DNA from 2 places in the Variovorax nivicola genome. Region 1 is predicted to be linked to the other one. Evidence: riboswitches for the same ligand, from Rfam matches in the RefSeq annotation. Region 1 holds a riboswitch; the other holds the start of a gene.

Region 1 (7,224 bases):
GCCGCTCAACGCGCTGATCGCCTGCCTCGGCATCTCGCCGCGCCTCGGCCCCATTGCCGACTGGGGCCTGGAGTTGGAGCGCAAGCAGGTGCCGGTCGACACCGAGAAGTACGAAACCCGCGAACGCGGCGTGTTCGCGGTGGGTGACATCAACACCTACCCGGGCAAGAAGAAACTCATCGTCTGCGGCTTCCACGAGGCCACGCTGGCCGCCTGGGGCGCCACGGTCATCGTGTTCCCCGGCAAGGCCGTGCCGCTGCAGTACACGACCACCAGCACGCGTCTGCACGAGCTGCTGGGCGTGGCCGGCTCCCGCTAGTTCGCGGCACGGGGGAACAGCGCCCGGTACTCACCGATGAAGCTGCCGATGGCAGCAACGTAGCGGTCGATGTCTGCGTCCGCCAACGGCAGCGACAGCACGACGAAGCCGCGCGGCGAGGTGTAGATGCCCTCGCTCAGCAGATGGAAGAACAGCAGCTGGCGCAGGCGCCCATCGACCGCTGCAAGATCGTCGATGCTGCGCACCTCGCCGCCCACGAAATGCGCGTTCATCAGCGAGCCCAGCCCGGTGAACTGCATCGCAACGCCCTCTTCCGTGCAAAGCGCATTGAGCCTCGCCCGCATCGCCTCGCCCCGCTCTGCCAGCGCACCGGCCGCCTTGGGCGTGAACAGCTTCGTTAGCCCAGCATAACCGGCCGCCATCGTCAGCACGTTGTTGTTGAAGGTGCCCGAGTGGGCCAACGATCCGGTGCGCGGGTCGAACAGCGCCATCACGTCGGCACGTCCGCCGAAAGCGCCGAAGGACATGCCACCGCCGATGTACTTGCCCAGCGTGGTGAGGTCCGACCGGATGCCCAGCTTGTTCGCCAGCCCGTGCGGCGCCAGGCGTGAGGTCATTACCTCGTCGAACACCAGCAGCGCGCCGACGCGCGTGGCCGACTCTCGCAGCGCCTGCAGGAAGTCGAGGCGCGCCGGAATGCAGCCGCTCGCGCCCTGCATCGGCTCGACCAGAACGGCGGCGATCTCGGCGCCATGCTTTTCGATCTGCTCGCGCGCCGTCTGCGCATCGTTGTAGGGCAGCACCAGGAAATCGAACGGCACCGTCGTCGGCAGCGGCTTTGCGCCGAAGCCCAGCACGCCGCCGTGATAGCCACCCGCAAACACCACGATCTTGCGGCGCCCCGTGAAGTGCAGCGCGGCTGTCAGAGCCATCAGGTTCGCCTCGGTGCCCGAGTTGGTGAAGCGCAACTGCTCGATCTGCGGAAAACGCTCGCAGATGAGCCTGGCCAGCCGGCCTTCGAGCAGGTTGTGGCCCGTGAGGTTGATGCCGCCTTGCATCGCCTCGGCGACGGCTTCGCGGATCTCGGGTGCGGAGTGGCCGTAGACACCGGCCGTGTATTCGGCGATGAAGTCGGCATAGCGGTGGCCGTCGGCATCCCACAGCGCTGCCCCCGCTCCCCTCGCGATGGTCAGCGGAAACGGCGCGTAGAACAGCACCGAACGGCTGTTGGCGCCGGGCATGTAGCGCGCCTGTTCCTCGAACTGATGGTGGCTGGCGGGGTTGCCCTCGGTGAAGCGCTGATGGGCCCCGGCAAGGGCCTGGTCGATGGCGGCATGGGTCATGGCAGATGTCCTTCGGGTGGTGGTGTGATCGTCGCTTGCAGCGCAATTTATTAGTCAGTGCTCAATTAATATTATTTATACCGTCAATCAACCTGCAGCACAATGCCCGCAACCATGACGAAGAAATCGCCTCCCAAGCCCCGCACGGCCGGCCGCCCCGCTGGCGGCGGCGCCCTGACGAAACAGCGCATCGCCGAAGTCGCTCTGGCGCAGATCGACGAATTCGGCCTCGGTGCCTTCAGCATGCGCGAGGTCGCGGCGCGGCTCGACGTCTATCCGGCCACGGTGCACTGGCACGTGAGCACGCGCGAGGCGCTGCTGGCCGAGGTGGCGGCCACCGTCATGGCCGAAGTCACTCCACCGCCCGGCAAGCTCGCCTGGCAGGCATGGATCGCCGAGCTGTTCCGCCGCTGCCGCACCGCGGTGCGGCGCCATCCCAACGTGGCGCAGCTGCTGGGCGCGCAGCTGGTGTCGAACGGCAGCCTGCCTATAGAGCTTGTCGAAGGCGTGCTGGCAGCGCTGACCGAAGCAGGCTTCGAGGGCGAGCCGCTGCTGGAGGCCTACAACTGCGTGATCGCGGCGATGCTGGGCTTTCTGACAATGGAGTTCTCGCCACTGCCCGTAGACAACACCCAGGCCTGGGCCGAGGAGCTGCGCGAGCGCGTGCACACGATTCGCCCACTCGACCACCCGGTGCTCACGCGCAATCTGGCGCAGCTGGCCAACAAGGCCTTCATCCTGCGCTGGGACAACGGCACCACCGTGCCGCTCGACAGCAGCTTCGAGCGGCACATCCAGATCACCATCGACGGGCTGGAGGCGTTCGCGCGCAGGGTCAGGGCTGCGTAGGCCCCAGCAGCTCGTACAGCACCATGCGCGCCTGCCTGCCGCGCAGCTCGGTCGTTTCCTCGATGCGGCGCGTGGCGAGCCGCCCGCCCAGCCCCTCGAAGGTGGTCTCCGAGATCAGCGTGCGCGTTCCCTGCTCCTTGTTGGCGCCCTCGATGCGGCTTGCCGCGTTGATAGCGTCGCCGATGGCGGTGTACGAAAGCCGGTTGCTCGACCCGAGCACACCGGCGATCACGTTGCCGGTATGAATGCCTACGCGCGTTCGGAATTCGTGCAGGCCTTCGTCGCGCCACTTGCCGTTGAGTGCGTCCATTTCGGCATGCAGTTCGAGCGCCGCGACGCAGGCCCGGTATTCCGCATCTTCCAGATCGGACGGCGCACCCCACAGCACCATGATGCCGTCGCCCATGAACTTGTCGACCACGCCGCCATGCCGCGCGAAAATGCCGGCCGCGAGGTTGAAGTACTCGGTCAGTTGCCGCACGAGCACATCGGCCTCCATCGATTCAGAGATGGTGGTGAAGCCCTCAACGTCGGTGAACATCGCGGTGATGCGGCGCGGCGAGCCGCTGGGCGCCAGCGCGTGGCCCTCGGCGACCAGCTGGCGGATGATGTCCACCGGCACGAACTTGCGAAAGGCCTGCAGGCTGCGCGCCGATTCGTCCAGCGCCTGGTTCAGATGCTGGATTTCGAGCACACGGCTCGGCTCGAGCGGCAGGTTGTCGAGCTCCAGCCGCCCGATGCGGCGCGCGACGAGCGCGAGGTTTTCGATCGGCTGGGTCACGAGCTTCGACAGCCGCAGCGAAATGAACAGCGCGATGCCAAGAAAGCTCAGCGTCAGCAGCAGCGCCCAGAGCACCGAACGATGCAGGTCGCCGAGCAGCAGGTCTTCGGGCTCCCAGCTGACGAGTTGCCACCTGGTGTGCGGGATGTGCGACGTCTGCACGAGATATTTGCGCCCTTCATGCTCGATGGAAAAAGCCATGTCGTCAGCGCCACCCGCCTTGCTCGCGGCAAGCATGTGCGCATGCAGGGCGCCGAGCACGCCGGTGTCGGGCGACTCCAGTTCGCGCACTGGGTCAGGATGGTCGCTGCGCGCAATCACATGATGGTCGGAGCTCAGCAAGGCGCTCTCGCCAGTCCCCAGCGCCCCGAAGATGCGCACGAGCTTCGACAGATGCCCCAGCGACACGTTGCCGTCGATTACCAGCTGGCGGGTGTGCCCCTCGTCGTCGACACGTGCGCTGGGCAATGAATGGCCGATTGCAAGCTCCTGTGAGTCGCTCATCAGAAAAGGCTGCGTCCACACAGGCCCGTGCGCCTTCATGGCCTCCCGGTACCACGTGCGCTGCTCCGGGTCGAAGTCGCTGCGATAGGCCGTGATTGCCGTCGTCGCGAAGCGCTGCTTCGCATCACCGCCATCGGCGTCGGGCGAGCGCTTGTACTGCCATGTTTCGGTGCTGAAGTCCGGGCCGCGCAGCACCTGCCGGATGGCCGGAGTCGGGTAGCGCACGGCCATCAGCACGTGGCCGCCGTCGGTGGCCACGTTGATGCTGTCGAGCTCGGGGGTCTGCTCGAGCATGGTCCAGAGCATCTCGGCGGTCTGTTCGCCGTCTTCGCCAGTGGCGTGCACGCTGGGCGAATCGCCGATCGAGCGGATGACTCCCTCGGTCTTGGCGAGGAAGGCGAGCACATTGTCCTCGACCCGGTCGTGGTTGATCTTGTGCGAAGCCGTGCCCACCCTGGACACCAGCTTCTCGGCGGCCCAGTAGCCGAATGCCACCAGCAGCAGCGACTGCAGCAGCGCGACGGCGCAGATGATGGTGCCTACGTCGACCCTGAAGCGGCGCAGGCGGGTGTCCTTGAAATCGTCTGCCATACAGTTCCTCTTCGCGCACCGACCGGCACACGCTCCCATTTTTTCTCGGGCAATTCTCGCCCGACTTCCGCGCACCCTACGGGTTTCCCCTCCCCTGAAAAGGCACACCTGTCATTGCGGCTTCCCCGCAGGGGATAAACTCCGGCCCGCGCCGTGGGTTCCTCGCGGCGTACTTGCTAGGGGTGTTGGGCGGCTTGCCGTCCGGCTGAGAAAGTCCCTTTGAACCTGATTGAGGTAATCCTCGCGCAGGGAAGCTGGTCCGGTGGCCTCTCACGTTCTCTCGCGTGACGGCCGCGCCACTGGGGCCCCGCCCACCTGCCAAACCTTTTGCACTGGAGCAAATGGATGGCACACGACAACAACAACGACGCGATCGTCTCGAACGAGGCGCTGACGCCGCTGCCCGCGTCCCAGCGTGTGTTCGGCTGGCACGACCACGCCTCGCTCTGGTTCAGCCTTGGCGTAGGCCTGTTGGTGATGCAGATCGGCGCCTACCTCGTACCGGCCGTGGGCACGCGCGATGCGGTCATTGCCATCGTGCTCGGCTCCTGCGTCGGCGCCGGCCTGCTGGCCTGGACCGCGCGGCTGGGCTGCGAGAGCGGCCTGGCCAGCGCCGGCCTGATGCACGCCACCTACGGCAGCGCCTTCGCGCGGCTGCCGGTGCTGCTCAACATCGTGCAGTTGGTGGGCTGGACCACCTTCGAGCTGGTCATCATGCGGGAAGGCACGCAGGCCATCGGCCAATCGGTGGTCGGCCCCTCGCTGGGCACCGCCTGGGGCGGCGTGCTGACCACGCTGCTGTGGGGCGCGGTGCTGCTGGCGCTGCTCGCGGGTTCAATGGTCAGGCTGGTGCGGCGCTTCGTGAGCCGCTTCGGCCTGCCGCTGGTGGTGCTGTCGCTGATCTGGCTCACATGGCAATTCGCGACACGGCTGCAGGCCAAGGGCCTGGACGCCTTCTGGGCACGTCCGGGCGACGGCACGATGGGCATGTTCAGCGCGCTCGACCTCGTGATCGCGATGCCGGTGTCGTGGCTGCCGCTGGTGGCCGACTACGCGCGGCACGGCAAACGCAGTGCGGGTGGACTGGGCAGCGCGTTCAGCGGCACCTGGATCGGCTATGCGCTGGCGAACATCTGGTGCTACGCATTGGGCGTGATGGTGGTGAGCGTGGCCGAGCCCGGCGTGAGCCTCGTCACCGCGCTGCTGCTGGCGCAGGGCGGGCTGGTGGCGCTGGGCCTGATCCTGATCGACGAACTCGACAACGCCTACGGCGATGTCTATTCGGGCTCGGTCTCCACGCACAGCCTGCTGCCGCGCTGGAGCGTGAAGCGCTGGGGCCTGCTGCTGGCCGCACTGTGCATCGCGTTGGCGCTGGTGCTGCCGATGCACACGCTGGAGCCCTTCCTGCTGCTGTTGAGCTCGGTGTTCGTGCCGCTCTACGGCGTAATCATTGGGCGGCTGGGTAGCGGCCAGTCGGTATCACTGGCCGGCACGCGCCAGATCGATTTCGGTGCGGCGCTGATCTGGATCGCGGGCATCGCGGCCTACCACGCGCTGGCCAAGTGGGCGCCGCAGTTCGGTTCTGCCCTGCCGACGCTGGCGGCGACCTTCGTCCTGGCCTGGCTCAGCCGACCGAAGCTGACAACGGCAAACGGTGCGTCGACACTGGCGCAAAGCCGTGGTTGAGGGGGCCATGACCCGCGCCGATCTTCACATCCGCACCGGCAGCCATCGCGCCGAGGATGTAGGCGCGTGCCCGTTCGACTGCCTCGGGCAGCGCAGCCCCCAACGCAAGGTGCGCGGCAATGGCGGACGACAGCGTGCAGCCCGTGCCGTGCAGGTTGCGGCTGGCGATGCGCCTGGAAGCCAGCCGTCTTCTTTCGCCACCCGATTGCAAAAGCACGTCGACCACCTCATCGCCCGGCAGATGGCCGCCCTTGAGCAGCACGGCCTTGGCGCCGAGCGCAAGCAACTCGTCCGCCGCACGGTCGAGCGCATCTATGCCATCGATGGCATGGCCGATCAGCAAGGCGGCCTCGTCGAGATTGGGCGTGACGACCACGGCGCGCGGGAACAGTTCGCGCACCAGCACCTGCACCGTCTCGGCCGCGATCAGTCGATCACCGCTGGTGGCGACCATCACGGGGTCAAGCACCACGTTCTTCAGCTGGTAGCGGTCGATGGCCCAGGCCACCACCTCGACCACTTCGGGCGCATGCAGCATGCCGAGCTTGACGGCGTCGACGCCGATGTCTTCCACCACGGCCTGGATCTGCGCCTTGAGGAAATCGGGCGGCACGCCGTGGATGCCCGAGACGCCGAGCGTGTTCTGCGCGGTGAGCGCGGTGATGGCCGTCATGCCGTAGCAGCCGAGGGCTGCGAAGGTCTTGAGATCGGCCTGGATGCCGGCGCCGCCGCCGCTGTCGGAACCGGCGATGGAGAGCACGCGTGCGTAGCGCTGGGTGGGTCCTTGGGTCATGCCGAAAATTATCGGCGGTATCGGCAATGCGAAGGAGCACGGCAGTGAGCGTTCCTTTTCAATCGGCTGCGATCCTTGGCGCGGGCCTCATGGGCCGGCTGATGGCGGTGACGCTCGCGCAGGCTGGGTGCAAGGTCGATGTGTTCGAAGCCGGCAGTCCCGATGCCGAAGGCGCTGCCGCACGCGTGGCCGCGGCAATGCTGGCCCCGCTGGCTGAATCGGCCGTGGCGCCGGTGTCGGTCGTGCGCATGGGGCAGCACGCCCTCTCGCGCTGGCCTGAGCTGCTGGCTTTGCTGGCGCAGCCTGTGTTCTTCCAACGCGAAGGCACGTTGGTGCTCTGGCATCGGCAGGACAGCGCCGAAGCCGCGCGGCTTGCACGCGTGCTCGCCCACACCGG
Region 2 (7,224 bases), on a different contig from region 1:
CTTTTCCGGGGCAGATGCTGCGCCGCCTGCGGGACTACTGGGTCGAGTCGCCCAACCCCAATCCGCTGGTCGACCAGAGCCTCGCGCGGGCCTACGTGGACGACACCTACGACACGCCGCTGATGGCCGCTACCGTCGCAGCCATCTTCTGGATTACTTTTCTCGTACTCACGCGCAACCCCGGCGCGCTGGTGTGGGGCCTGCTGGTGCACACCTCGCAGTGGCAACGGCACCGGCACCTGCGCCGCGTGGACCCGGCCAGCATCGACGTGGCCACGGCAGTGCGCACGCGCCGGCGGTTGGAGGTGCGCATGCTGGTGCCGGGGCTGATCTGGGGGCTGGCGCCGTGGCTCTTCTTTCCGCACGACAACCTCACGCTGATTTTGCTGATGTATTTCTTCATCAGCGGCGTTTCCAGCGTCGTCATCGCGGCGCTCGCGCAGTGGTGGCTGGCCGCGCTGTGCTTCAGCGTGCCGATGTTCCTCGGCATGGCGCTGCGGCTGGTGGTCGAGCCGGGCAGCGTGACCGTCCTCATGGGCTGCCTGGTGGTCTCGCAGATGTTTGCCGCGCTGTACTACGCGCGCAAGCAGAACCGGCTGATCGTGCGTTCCATAGAGCACGGCTTCGAGAACGCGCGGCTGGCCGATGCGCTCGCGCGCCAGCTCGACCACGTAGCCCAGCTCGCGGCGCAGCGCGCGCGCATCTTCGCGGCCGCCAACCACGACCTGCGCCAGCCGATGCATGCGCTGGCGATTTTTGTCGACGCGCTCAACACCCGCAGCGCGCCGAGCGCCGACAACCTGCGCTTCATGCGCGACAGCGTCGATGCCCTGCGCGCCTCGGTCGATGCCCTGCTCGACATCGCGCAGCTCGACGGCGGCGTGGCCCCGGTGCGGCTGGAGCCCCTGCACCTGGACCCGATCTTCGAGGCGCTGAACGGCCGCTTCGCCGCGCTGGCCGATGCCAAGGGGCTCGATCTGCGCATCCGCCCGACCGAGGCCGTGGTGCGCGCCGATGCGCGCATGCTCGCGCGGCTGCTCGGCAACCTCGTGGACAACGCCATCAAGTACACGCCGGCGGGCACGGTCTTCGTCTTCGCGCGGCGGCTGCAGCGCCCGCCCGAAGGCATACCCGCGTGGCGCATCGAGGTGCGCGATTCGGGCGTGGGCATCGGGGCGCAGCACCAGACGCATGTGTTCGAAGAGTTCTTCCAGGTCGATAACCCGGGCCGCGACCGCAGCCGTGGCCTCGGGCTGGGCCTGTCGCTGGTGGCGAGCATGGCGCACGTGATGGGCTCGCGCATCCAGGTGCGCACCGCGCCGGGACGCGGCAGCACCTTCTCGCTGGTGCTGGAGGAAGCGGCCGCGCGGCCGGAAGCCGAGGCGCAGGCCGGCGAGTCGCTGCTGGAGCCTGTCGGCAATGCACCGCTGGCGCCGATCCGCATCCTCGTGCTCGACGACGAGCAGCCCGTGCGCGAAGCCATGCGTTCGCTGCTCTTCGGCTGGGGCCACGAGGTCGCGGTGGCCGCCAGCCCGCGAGAGGCGCTGCAGCACGGCGGCGTGTTCGACCTGATGCTGAGCGACCTGCGCCTGGGCAGCGGCCTCTCGGGCCTGGCCGCCGCGCAGGCCCTGCAGGCGGTCGGCAAGGCGCGCAACGTGGTCATCCTCACCGGCGAAACCGCGCATGCGACGCGGACCGAAGTCGAGCGCGCGGGCTACGCGCTGATCTACAAGCCGGCGGGTGCGCAGGCCCTGCAGGAAGCCATCGCCGCAAGCCGGCCTTCCTAGCCTCGGGACTTGCCCTGTCGGCGCCCGGCCCGCGAGGTGTTCCAATAGCGGTCTTCATGAGCGCCATCGATCCCACCACCGGACCTTGCCCCTGCGGCCGTACCGACCGCCGCGACAAGCCCATCGGCTACGCCCTGTGCTGTGGCCGCTATCTCGACGATTTCGAGAATGTGCCCGCGCCCGACGCCGAATCGCTGATGCGTTCGCGCTATTCGGCCTTCGTGCTGGAGCGCGGCGAATACCTGCTCGCCACCTGGCACGCGTCGAAGCGGCCGGCCTCGATCGAGTTCGAGCCGGGCGTCAAATGGCTGGGGCTCGACATCCGCTCGCGCTCGGTGCTCGATGCGGACCATGCCGAGGTCGAGTTCGTCGCGCGCCAGCGCAGCGCGGCCACCGGCGCCGCCACGCGCCTGCACGAGCGCAGCCGCTTCGTGCGGGAAGGCGATCGCTGGTACTACCTGGACGGCGACCTGCAAGTACCCCTGGGTTGACGCACCGGGCCGAGGCCCGCACAATCGGCCCCGCTCCGGGGTGCACGCATGTGGCGTGCTGAGATGGCAAAGCAGCCGACCCGCGAACTTGATCCGGGTCATACCGGCGTAAGAAGAGCTGCACTCCCTGACTTCGGTCCGTCACTCCCCCTTCCGTGACGGGCTTCCCGAAGCCCACCGAGCGATTGCGGAGCACCCTTTCCTCAACAAGGAGTGCCTCCGATGAATGCCCCCGACAAGTTCACCACGCTGCTTTCGCTCACGCGCGAGCCCTTTCCCGCGTCGCACAAGTGCGTCATTCCGGGCAGCCGGCCCGACCTGTTCGTGCCCGTGCGCGATGTTGCACTGACCAACGGCGAGACCGTGTCGCTCTACGACACTTCGGGCCCGTACACCGACCCGAAGGTCGAGATCGACGTGCGCCGCGGCCTGCCCGACGTGCGCGGCGCCTGGGTGCTGGAGCGCAACGACACCGAAAGTTACGAAGGCCGCACGCACCACGCGCTCGACGACGGCGCCAAGAACGAAGACCGCGACGCGCAACGCCTGGCCGAGCTGCGCGCCGGCGCATCGGCACTGCAGCGCACGCCGCGCCGCGCGAAGTCGGGCGCCAACGTCACGCAGATGCACTACGCGCGCCGCGGCATCGTCACGCCCGAGATGGAATACGTGGCCCTGCGCGAGAACGGCAAGCGCGAGTGGATGGCCGAGTACCTCGCCAACGAAGAGCGCGCCAGGCGCGTGATGGGCAACCCGATGGGCGCGACCATTCCGCGCATCATCACGCCCGAGTTCGTGCGCGACGAAGTGGCCCGCGGCCGCGCGATCATTCCCGCGAACATCAACCACCCCGAAGTCGAGCCGATGGCCATCGGCCGCAACTTCAAGGTGAAGATCAACGCCAACATCGGCAACTCGGCCGTCACGTCGAGCATCGAGGAAGAGGTCGAGAAGCTGGTGTGGGCCATTCGCTGGGGCGCCGACAACGTGATGGACCTGTCGACCGGCAAGAACATCCACACCACGCGCGACTGGATCGTGCGTAACTCGCCGGTGCCCATCGGCACGGTGCCCATCTACCAGGCGCTCGAGAAGGTGGGCGGCGTGGCCGAAGACCTCACCTGGGAGATCTACCGCGACACGCTGATCGAGCAGGCGGAGCAGGGGGTGGACTACTTCACCATCCACGCCGGCCTGCGCCTGCCGTTCATTCACCTCACGGCCGACCGAATGACAGGCATCGTGTCGCGCGGCGGATCGATCATGGCCAAGTGGTGCATCGCGCATCACAAGGAGAGCTTTCTCTACACGCACTTCGAGGACATCTGCGACATCATGAAGGCCTACGACGTGAGCTTCTCGCTCGGCGATGGCCTGCGGCCCGGCTCGGGCGCCGATGCCAACGACGAGGCGCAGTTTGCCGAGCTACGTACGCTGGGCGAGCTCACGCAGATCGCATGGAAGCACGACGTGCAGACCATGATCGAAGGGCCGGGCCATGTGCCGATGCACATGATCCAGTCGAACATGGATGAGCAGCTGAAGCACTGCCACGAGGCGCCGTTCTACACGCTCGGGCCGCTGACCATCGACATCGCGCCGGGCTACGACCACATTGCCAGTGCCATCGGCGCGGCCATGATCGGCTGGGCTGGCACGGCAATGCTCTGCTACGTGACGCCGAAGGAGCACTTGGGGCTGCCCGACCGCGACGACGTGAAGCAGGGGATCATTGCCTACAAGATCGCAGCGCACGCGGCGGATGTGGCCAAGGGGCATCCCGGCGCTCGCTCGCGCGACGATGCGCTGAGCAAGGCGCGCTTCGAGTTCCGCTGGCAAGACCAGTTCAACCTGGGCCTCGACCCCGACACGGCACGCGAATTCCATGACGAGACGCTGCCGAAGGATTCGAGCAAGGTGGCCCACTTCTGCTCGATGTGCGGGCCCAAGTTCTGCTCGATGAAGATCACGCAGGAAGTGCGCGAATACGCGGCGAAGAAGGGTGTGGCCGAGGCGGCAGCCATGGCTGAAGGCATGGAGGAGAAGTCGAAGGAATTCATGGCGGGTGGCGGCGAGATGTACATCCCGATCCGTCCGATAGCCTGAGCTTCCTCCTGCGAAAAGGGGGCGTTGCTACCATGGGGCCAATCACCGAACTCCGGCACCGCAATGACCCCCTTTCCTTTTTCCGCCGTTCTCTTCGATTGCGACGGCGTGCTCGTCGACTCCGAGCCCATCACCAACCGCGTGCTCGCCGAAATGCTCGGCGAGCTCGGTTGGCACATCACGACCGAAGAATCGATGAACACCTTCACCGGCAAGGCCGTGAAGGACGAAGCTGCGCTCATCGAGACGAAGACCGGCGTCAGGATCACCGACGACTGGCTCAAGACCTTCCGCGCCCGCCGCAATGAAGCGCTGGAGCGCGACCTCGTCGCCATTCCCCACGCGCCTGCCGCCATCCGCGAAATCCATTCAAGGCTCAAGGGCCGCATCGCCTGCGCATCGGGTGCAGACCGCCACAAGGTCGAACTGCAGCTTGCCAAGGTCGGCATGCTCGACTACTTCCAAGGGCGCATCTTCAGCGGACACGAGATGCCGCGCTCCAAGCCGCACCCCGACGTGTACCTCGCCGCGGCGGAAGCCCTCGGTGTCGACCCGAAGCGCTGCGCCATCGTCGAAGACACCGTCACCGGCGCAATGGCCGGCGTGGCTGCAGGAGCCACTGTGTTCGGCTACAGCACCGGCGAATCGGGCCACAGCGGCCCCGGGCCGCTGCTGAGCGTGGGCGCGGTGAAAGTGTTCAGCGACATGGCCGAACTGCCGGCGCTGCTTTCGGGCTACGGGCTGCAGGCGGCCTGAGTTTCTGGTGGAATGAAGAGTCCAACTCCCGAGCCGCAGGAACCCCATCCCATGACTTCCGAATACAAAACCGAGCAGCCCGACCGCAGCGAGATCGACGCGCTCACCGGCCCCGCCGTGGTCGAGTTCGGCACCAACTGGTGCGGTATCTGCAAGGCCGCGCAGCCGAACATCGCCGAGGCCTTTGCCAAGTACCCGGACATTCGCCGTATCAAGGTCGAAGACGGCAGCGGGCGTCCGCTGGGTCGTTCGTTCAACGTACGGCTCTGGCCCACGCTGGTGTTCATGCGTGACGGCAAGCAGGTTGCGAAGCTGGTGCGGCCGGAGGACAGCCAGTCCATCGCCGATGCGCTTGCGCTGATCGCGCAGCCCAGCTGACGCGTCATTCGGGGGTGCGCTCACGCCGACGGCGTGCTCTGCTCCGCGAATGTCCCCCGGCCTGCGGCCTCCTCCTTTATTTCGCTGCGCAGAGCACACCATCGACGTGATCGTTGGGCGCAGCGGTCGATCGGCCGGCACAACGGCAGCGCTCATGTGCGAATGGCACCGGGTGCTCCCCGCAGCGAAATAAAGGAGGAGCCGAAGGCGGGGGACATTCGCGGAGGGGAGCACCCGGTGTCATTCGCACGCACCCCGAACGTGCCCGCCAAATGCCCTCCGCTATAGCCCCAACTGCCGGAAGTCGCGCGGCGCATGCCCCGTCCACTGCAGGAACGCGCGCGAAAAACTCTTCTCGTTGCGAAACCCCACCGCCAGTGCCACCTGCTTGATCGGCCGCGTGGTGCGGCGCAGCTGGTCGATGGCCATTTCGTGGCGCACCTCGTTCTTCAGTGCCTGCAGCGAGGTGCCTTCCTCGTGCAGCTGCCGGTGCAGCGTTCGGCTCGATACGTTGAGCAGCCCGGCCAGCGCCTCGGCCGTGGTGGCCTCGCTGGCGCGTGAGCGCAGCAGCTCGCGCACGCGCTGGCCCAGCAGGCGGTCGCGCCGGTACTGAAGGATTGTGAGTGGCAGTGCGCGCCTGAGCATGGTGCGCAATGCGCGCTCGTCGCGCTGCAGGGGCAGGGCGAGATAGCGCTCGTCGAAACTGATGCCCGCCTGCGGCGCGTCGAAGCGCACATCGGGCGTGAACATCAGCGGATAGGCGTCGCTGTGCGGCGGTGCGGCAAACGGAAAGCTCGCGTGCCGCAGCGAGATGCGCGAGTCGATGGCCCAGCACATGTAGCCATGCACGAAGCGCAGGGTGGTCACCAGGCAGAACTCGCGGAAGGCGTCGTCGAGCGGGATGTTCTCGGCGATGCGCAGCGTGGCCACGCCGCCGGCCACTTCGAGCGACAGGCCGATGTCCTCGGTCAGCAGCCGATGGTGGCGGCACCAGCGCTTGAGGGCCACGCCCAGGTCGGGCGAGGTCAGCGAGGCGCGGCACAGCAGGCCGTAGGTGCCCCAGGGCAGGCGCCGCGAGAACCAGCCGAGCGTTTCGTCGTCGAGCTCCTGCATGGCGTGGCCTGACAGCGCTTCGAACTGCGCGGCCGTTACCCGCGCACCCGGCCGGGCCAGTTCGCGCGGCGTGATCTGTGCCGCTTTCAGGGCCTCGGCAGGGTCCATGCCGTAGCGCTCGTAAGCCTGCACGATGGCTCTCACGAAGGCCATTGGTGTGACGGCGCGGGCGGGTCTGAGGAACGACGGGGGCGACATGGTCCGGTGGCTTGGTCGTGGCGTAATTTGCAACCATTGTGGCGCCAATTGCGGCACGGTGAGGCGTAAGCTGCGATCTTTCGCAAGCGCCACTCAGCGCGGGTGGCATTGCGCGCAGACCCCTTCAGAGGAGACAAACCCCATGCACGATCCCGGCCTGAACTTCGACCTGGGCGACACCATCGACTCGCTGCGCAGCGCGATCCAGGACTTCGCCGCCAACGAAATCGCACCCCGCGCCGCCGACATCGACCGCGACAACCTGTTCCCGCACGACCTGTGGCAAAAGCTCGGCGACCTCGGCCTGCACGGCATGACGGTGAAAGAGGAGTTCGGCGGCACCGAGCTGGGCTACCTGGCACACATCGTGGCGATGGAAGAAGTCTCGCGCGCCT

The links. A riboswitch is a leader RNA that binds a small molecule or an ion and turns the genes downstream of it on or off. The one in region 1 is predicted to bind thiamine pyrophosphate.
Region 2: another riboswitch for thiamine pyrophosphate. It lies ahead of thiC (phosphomethylpyrimidine synthase ThiC); the one in region 1 lies ahead of ACSFBF_RS05335 (purine-cytosine permease family protein).

Annotation. Positions count from the first base shown of each region.
Region 1 covers NZ_JBPJZK010000001.1:1,134,249-1,141,472, forward strand. Annotated here, with positions in the region: gene ACSFBF_RS05315 (NAD(P)/FAD-dependent oxidoreductase) at 1-319, shown strand, start outside; gene ACSFBF_RS05320 (aspartate aminotransferase family protein) at 316-1,623, opposite strand; gene ACSFBF_RS05325 (TetR/AcrR family transcriptional regulator) at 1,738-2,472, shown strand; gene ACSFBF_RS05330 (adenylate/guanylate cyclase domain-containing protein) at 2,459-4,348, opposite strand; TPP riboswitch at 4,517-4,617, shown strand; gene ACSFBF_RS05335 (purine-cytosine permease family protein) at 4,694-6,034, shown strand; gene thiD (bifunctional hydroxymethylpyrimidine kinase/phosphomethylpyrimidine kinase) at 5,973-6,827, opposite strand; gene ACSFBF_RS05345 (FAD-dependent oxidoreductase) at 6,872-7,224, shown strand, end outside.
Region 2 covers NZ_JBPJZK010000019.1:14,611-21,834, forward strand. Annotated here, with positions in the region: gene ACSFBF_RS34600 (hybrid sensor histidine kinase/response regulator) at 1-1,787, shown strand, start outside; gene ACSFBF_RS34605 (YchJ family protein) at 1,844-2,278, shown strand; TPP riboswitch at 2,305-2,410, shown strand; gene thiC (phosphomethylpyrimidine synthase ThiC) at 2,501-4,384, shown strand; gene ACSFBF_RS34615 (HAD family hydrolase) at 4,448-5,140, shown strand; gene ACSFBF_RS34620 (thioredoxin family protein) at 5,192-5,518, shown strand; gene ACSFBF_RS34625 (AraC family transcriptional regulator) at 5,801-6,829, opposite strand; gene ACSFBF_RS34630 (isovaleryl-CoA dehydrogenase) at 6,972-7,224, shown strand, end outside.